3 regions of the Parageobacillus sp. VR-IP genome follow, and region 3 is predicted to be linked to each of the others. Evidence: riboswitches for the same ligand, from Rfam matches in the RefSeq annotation. Region 3 holds a riboswitch; each other region holds the start of a gene.
The links. Region 3 has a riboswitch for S-adenosylmethionine ahead of HT574_RS08445 (Na+/H+ antiporter NhaC family protein). Riboswitches for the same ligand answer to the same signal wherever they lie in the genome.
Positions count from the first base shown of each region.

Region 1: linked by a shared signal. The riboswitch ahead of mtnW (2,3-diketo-5-methylthiopentyl-1-phosphate enolase) and the one ahead of HT574_RS08445 (Na+/H+ antiporter NhaC family protein) in region 3 are both predicted to bind S-adenosylmethionine.
Region 2: linked by a shared signal. The riboswitch ahead of HT574_RS05845 (methionine ABC transporter ATP-binding protein) and the one ahead of HT574_RS08445 (Na+/H+ antiporter NhaC family protein) in region 3 are both predicted to bind S-adenosylmethionine.

Region 1 covers NZ_JABVYQ010000001.1:341,870-344,139, forward strand. The annotation lists gene HT574_RS01855 (pyridoxal phosphate-dependent aminotransferase) at 1-849, shown strand, start outside; SAM riboswitch class I at 1,002-1,113, shown strand; gene mtnW (2,3-diketo-5-methylthiopentyl-1-phosphate enolase) at 1,179-2,270, shown strand, end outside.
Region 2 covers NZ_JABVYQ010000002.1:66,653-68,922, reverse strand. The annotation lists gene HT574_RS05855 (thioredoxin family protein) at 1-96, shown strand, start outside; gene HT574_RS05850 (SCP2 sterol-binding domain-containing protein) at 328-675, shown strand; SAM riboswitch class I at 1,155-1,263, shown strand; gene HT574_RS05845 (methionine ABC transporter ATP-binding protein) at 1,360-2,270, shown strand, end outside.
Region 3 covers NZ_JABVYQ010000003.1:46,976-49,245, forward strand. The annotation lists gene HT574_RS08440 (TetR/AcrR family transcriptional regulator) at 1-591, shown strand, start outside; SAM riboswitch class I at 758-863, shown strand; gene HT574_RS08445 (Na+/H+ antiporter NhaC family protein) at 973-2,270, shown strand, end outside.

The sequences.
Region 1 (2,270 bases), on a different contig from region 3:
CTCGTGAATCCTGGTGATATCGTGCTCGTTCCTGACCCGGGGTATCCTGACTATTGGTCGGGGATTGCGCTGGCGCGTGCAAAAATGGTGATGATGCCATTGCGTGCCGAACACGAATTTTTGCCTGATTATAGTGACATTCCTCGCCATATTGCAGAAAAAGCCAAACTTATGTTTTTAAATTACCCAAATAATCCAACCGGAGCGACTGCTTCGCAGGAATTTTTCGAGGAAACGGTGTCGTTTGCCGCCAAGCACGGGATTTGCGTCGTCCATGATTTTGCTTACGGTGCGATTGGCTTTGATGGAAGAAAACCGGTTAGCTTCCTTCAAGCAGAAGGGGCAAAAGACATCGGCGTGGAAATTTATACGTTTTCGAAAACGTATAATATGGCGGGCTGGCGTGTCGCATTTGCCGTCGGGAATGAAAGCGTGATTGCGGCGATTAATTTGCTTCAGGATCATTTATACGTCAGCCTGTTTGGTGCGATTCAGGAAGCGGCAGCAACCGCCCTTCTTTCCTCACAGCGCTGCGTTGAAGAGCTTGTCTCCTTGTATGAATCGCGGCGCAATACGTTTATAGCGGCATTGCGGCAAATCGGCTGGGATGTTGCGCCTCCAAAAGGCTCATTTTTCGCGTGGCTGCCGGTGCCACATGGGTGGACGTCGGAACGTTTTTCCGATTATTTGCTTGAAAAAGCGCATGTGGCTGTCGCGCCGGGAATCGGATTTGGCGAGCATGGGGAAGGCTACGTGCGCGTCGGCTTATTGACGAGCGAAGCCCGTCTGCAGGAAGCAGCGGAGCGGATTGGCAAGCTTTGTCTTTTCAAAAGCGAAAAAAGTGATTGACAACGTCAAAAAATACTGTCATAATTCAAATTAAATTTGCAAGCACGAATTGTTTGAAAAGCGAATACAATATTGTAAGCATTCTTACTATAAAATTTGTGAAAATTTGTGAGCACGAATTGTTTGAAAAGTGAATACAATATTGCAAAGCATTCTTATCAAGAGTAGGCGGAGGGACAAGCCCAATGAAGCCCGGCAACCGGCTTGGCGGTGATCGCGAAGCACGGTGCTAATTCTTGCAGCGGAAACGCTGAGAGATAAGAAGAGTGTCCATTTCAATGCCTCTTCTTATGAAGAGGCTTTTTTGATGAAGAGAAAGAGGGATGAACATGAGTCAAGTCATTGCCACCTATGTTATTCATGACGAGAAAGACATAAAGAAAAAAGCAGAAGGAATCGCTCTTGGCTTAACGGTCGGAACATGGACCGACCTGCCTCTGCTGGAACAAGAGCAGCTGCGCAAACACAAGGGGGAAGTCGTCCATATACAAGAGCTGGAAGAAAGCGAACGGGCAAATCAGTATTTTGGCAAACGGCTGAAGCGCGCGATCGTGCAAATCGCTTATCCGACAGTCAATTTCAGCGCTGACATTCCGGCGCTTTTGGCAACGGTGTTCGGCAAGCTGTCTTTAGACGGTGAGGTAAAATTGCTAGATGTAACGCTCCCTGACGCTTGGAAGAAACAATTTCCGGGACCGCGCTTTGGCATCGACGGGATTCGCCGAAAAGCCAATGTATATGACCGTCCACTTCTCATGAGCATTTTTAAAGGCATTATCGGCCGCGATTTAGCGTATTTAACCGAACAGCTGAAGCAGCAGGCTCTTGGCGGTGTCGATCTTGTCAAGGATGATGAAATTGTATTTGACAGCGATTTGCTGCCGTTTGAAAAACGGATTACAGCAGGCAAAGCGGTGCTCAACGAAGTGTACGAACAGACGGGGAAACGGACGTTATATGCCGTCAATTTAACCGGCAAAACGTTCGAATTGAAAGAAAAAGCAAAGCGTGCGGTGGAGCTAGGCGCCGATGTATTGCTGTTTAACGTCTTTACCTATGGTTTGGACGTATTGCAAGGATTGCGCGAGGATGAAGAGATCGCCATTCCGATTATGGCTCATCCGGCGTTCAGCGGCGCGCTTACCCCGTCGGAATTTTACGGTGTTAAAGCGTCCTTACTGCTTGGCAAGCTGCTTCGTCTTGCCGGGGCCGACTTTGTCCTTTTCCCATCGCCGTACGGAAGCGTCGCGCTCGACAAAGAAGAGGCGCTTGGCATCGCCAAAGAATTAACGGATGAGAAGGAGCCGTTGAAACAGGCGTTTCCGGTGCCGTCAGCGGGCATTCACCCAGGGCTGGTGCCGCTTCTGTTCCGCGATTTCGGCGTCAATAGCATCGTCAACGCCGGCGGCGGCATCCACGGC
Region 2 (2,270 bases), on a different contig from region 3:
TTTCAACATGGTAATATCGTCAAAAAATGGTATGCGTTTCATTCTGTTCCTTATTTGCATAAAACAATAAAAGAGATGTTGCCGAACAGCCATTAGATTTTTTGAAGCCAAAGATAGACTAGTTCATCGACGATTTTTGAACGATTCCCCTCCCCTATGATGTGTTTGGCGCTCGCGTTGAAAACAGCAGTTGTTTTGCCTCCATTTGACATATTTCTTGGGAAATGACGGGAATTTTGTTCTTTTTCTAAATGATTTGTCGAGCTTTTTCTAAAGGATTCTTTTCGCTCATATGGAAATAAATGAAACAAAGGGGAGGCGGATAAAATGAATATGCGTGAACTAGTCAGCCAACTTGCCGAACGAATGCAAACATTAAATCATCTATTGCCGATTTTACCGGAAGAAGAGCTGTACGTTCGCTTTGAGTGCGAAACGGAAACAGCAGTCGTGGCCATTTCAAAACATCAAATCAGCCCAAAAGCGGAAGTAGACGAGCGGCGGGTATTAACGGTGCGCGGGTCAAAAGAAGCATTGGAATCGCTATTAAGCGGAAGGATGAAATTGCAGCAGCAAATTCGTCTGAAAGAAGTGTGTATTTCCGGAAGTTTCCGGCATATGTTATTGTTGGAGTCATTGCTTCACTTAGCCAAGCCATATCGATATGTTTGTTAAATAATGTTTCACATAATTTCCTATGCAAAAAATTCGTAGGCGCAGAAAATAGTGCTGCCATTCAGAAAAAACTTTGATTACAAAAGGCGGAGAGGGTGCCCGGTGCAATCCTGCAATCGATTTTCCTAACACGGTGCTAATTCCAGGAACCTAGACAGCTCGAAAAGATCAAAAACATGTCCCCCTTCTCTCCCTGACAAGAGAGAGTTTTTATTACAAATCAAGGGGGGAACAGAGGATTTGGTCGTCTGTTGGGATTGGAAAACATCAATGAATGAATTGAGGATTTAGAGCAGACCATTGCCGCTGCGACGTGGATTACTTTGAATATTTCCGTTTCATCATAAAAGTAAGATTGCTGAAAAATATGGGAGAAAAATTTTTTTGTTGACATGATTCGACATAAGATGATACAATCACATTCGTAAATTAATTTGTAATTAATTGAAGATTTGTAATTGAATAATATGATTGTTGCGCTCTTATCAAGAGAGGTGGAGGGATGTGCCCAATGAAGCCCGGCAACCGTCAGCACATGTGCTGAAATGGTGCCAATTCACACAAAGCGTCTGCTTTGGGAGATAAGAGACGGAATGGTAATGATTACCTTTCTGTTCTCTTCGAGCAGAAAGGTTTTCTTTTTGGAACGGCTGCTCTGCTAGATGAAGGAAGGTGAAAATGTGCATGATTACATTGGAAAATGTGACGAAAATATATGAAGCGGCAAACGGATCGGTCACTGCAGTCGATCATGTTTCTTTACAAATTAAAGAAGGGGAAATTTTTGGAATTATCGGATATAGCGGCGCGGGGAAAAGCTCGCTCATCCGTCTTCTTAACGGATTGGAAAAACCGACAAGCGGCAAAGTCATTGTTGCCGGACGGGATATGGCTAATATTAAAGGAAAAGAATTGCGAAAGGCTCGCCAGGAAATCGGGATGATTTTCCAGCATTTTAATTTGCTATGGTCAAGAACTGTTCATGAAAATATTGCCTTTCCGTTAGAAATTGCTGGTATCCCGAAGGAAAAGCGGAAAAAGCGGGTCGATGAGCTAATTCAGCTTGTCGGGCTGCAAGGAAGAGAACATGCTTACCCGTCACAGCTGAGCGGCGGGCAAAAGCAGCGCGTTGGCATCGCGCGTGCGTTAGCAAACAATCCAAAAGTGTTATTGTGCGATGAGGCTACATCCGCGCTAGACCCGCAGACAACTGATTCCATTTTGGAACTTTTGGTGGATATTAATAAACGTTTAGGATTGACGATCGTATTAATTACCCATGAAATGCACGTGATTCGCAAAATTTGCGATCGCGTCGCAGTGATGGAGAACGGAAAAATTGTCGAGCAAGGCGAAGTGCTGCAAGTGTTCCGGCAGCCAAAACAAGAGATTACGAAACGATTTGTGCGGCAAGTTGTTGAACCGGAGGAAACAAAAGAAACGATTACCCATCTGCTTGATAAATATCCGAACGGAACGGTTATCCAATTGACGTTCGTCGGGGAGGCTGCGGAACAGCCGCTGATTGCCAATGTTGTGCGCCAGTTTCAAGTGGATGCAAATATTTTACAAGGGAAAATTTCACAAACTCATCA
Region 3 (2,270 bases):
GAATTTGTGAAAAATGGCTATGAAAAAGCCTCTACAGATGTCATTACGAAACGGGCGGGAATTTCTAAGGGGCTTCTTTTCCATTATTTTAAGAGCAAGAAAAACTTGTACCTTTATTTAGTGAATTATGTGAAGGACTTTCTGACGGAACTAGCAATGGAAGAAATGGAAAAAATTCAATCTGATGATTTCTTTGAAAGGATCAAAGAAATCGTCCTGTTGAAACAAAAACTAACGGTTCAGTATCTCCAAGAAACTCAGTTTATCACGGATGCCTTCACCAATCCTCCTGTGGCAGTAAAGGAGGAAATGGAAGAAATTATTAAGAAACATTACGAAGCTTATCAGGAAGATTTTTTACTGGAGCATGTTTATATTAAAGACCTGATCCAAATGGAAAAACTTAGAGAGGATATTTCCGTGGATACCGTGATCCGCATGACCATGTTGATTGCCGAACAACTGTCTAATAAGTATATGGCTATATACAAAAATAAGCAAATGGATGTCATGAGTGGTGTGGAGTCTTTGATAAGGGAACTGAATGAATATCTTAAGATAATGAAATATGGGATCTATAAACCAGAATAGATTTTTGCTTTCTTTTCCCGTGGTATTTAGCTACGGGATTTTTGCATATTATTTTAAGATTTGTTGAAAATTATTTAAAAATAAGACATTCTCAAGGTGTATTGCACAACAGATGAATATGTTGTAACCTTTTAGTTGTTTTTACAACAAAATACGACTGTTCATCTTCTTATCTAGAGAGGCGGAGGGACTGGCCCGAAGAAGTCTCGGCAGCGGACTCGTTTTCGAGTGCTGTGCCAAATCCAGCAAGCATCATGCTTGAAAGATAAGAAGGGTTTCTTATATAGATACGTATAAGGCCTCTTCTTATGTTCAGATAAGAAGAGGCCTTTTCTCTATGTGAATAGGCCCTTCGAAAAAATATAAAATGAGGTGGAAAGAGTGGAGTTAAAAAAAGGAAATCTATTTGCGTTATTTCCATTTGTCGTCTTTTTAGTGTTGTTCATTGGTGCAGGAATTGCTATGGGTGATTTTTATAAATTTCCAGTCATTGTGGCGATTTTGATTGCGGCAAGTATTTCGTTGATGATGAATCCGAAAGAGTCTTTAACGAAGAAGGTTGAAGTGTTCACCAAAGGGGCTGGAAATGCCGATGTTATGTTAATGGTCATCATTTTCTTATTAGCAGGGGCATTTTCGGAAGTAACCAAAAAAATGGGGGCTGTTGAATCAACGGTCAACTTAGCTCTTTCCGTTATTCCACAAAATTTATTAATAGTCGGTTTATTTATTATTGGATGTTTTATCTCCATTTCGCTGGGAACTTCTATGGGAACGATTGTAGCATTAGCGCCGATTGGAGTCGGAATCAGCGAACAAACGGATATTTCTTTGGCATTATCGATGGCAGCTGTCATTGGCGGTGCCATGTTTGGAGACAACTTATCTTTTATCTCAGACACAACGATTGCGGCAGTACGAACACAAAATACGAAAATGAAAGATAAGTTTAAGGTGAACTTTTTCATCGTTTTACCAGCAGCCATTATCACCATCGTTCTTTTCTGGATATTTCCTGCTGGAGAGCAAGCGGAAATGACGAATCAATCTTTTAATTGGATAAAAATTTTGCCTTACCTTGGTGTATTGGTGACTGTATTAATGGGTGTCAATGTACTAGTTGTGTTAGCAGGCGGCATTTTATTAGCAGGGATCATCGGCCTTCTTGATGGAAGCTATAATGCAATGGGCCTCATTCAAGCCATCGGTGACGGGGTCGCTGGAATGCAGGAATTGTCATTGCTTGCGATCTTAATTTCCGGTATGGTGGAAGTCATTAAACATAACGGTGGAATTGATTATTTACTTCAATTAGTAACAAGAAATGTAAAGTCGAAAAAAGGAGCACAATTTGGTATCGCAGGATTAGTGAGTTTAACAAATCTTTCAACCGCAAACAATACGATTTCCATTTTAATTGCTGGCCCACTTGCGAAAAACATTGCAGATCAATATGACATTGATCCGCGTAAATCTGCCAGCATATTAGATATTTTCTCATGCTGTTTCCAAGGGCTCATCCCATACGGTGCGCAAATGCTTTTAGCAGCAGGTGTTGCTTCCATTTCACCATTAAGCATTTTGCAGTATTCATTTTATCCAATCTTAATTGGAGTTTGTGGGATGCTTGCGATTGTGTTTGACTATCCAAAATTGAAAAAGCCAAAAGAAGTGAAGGT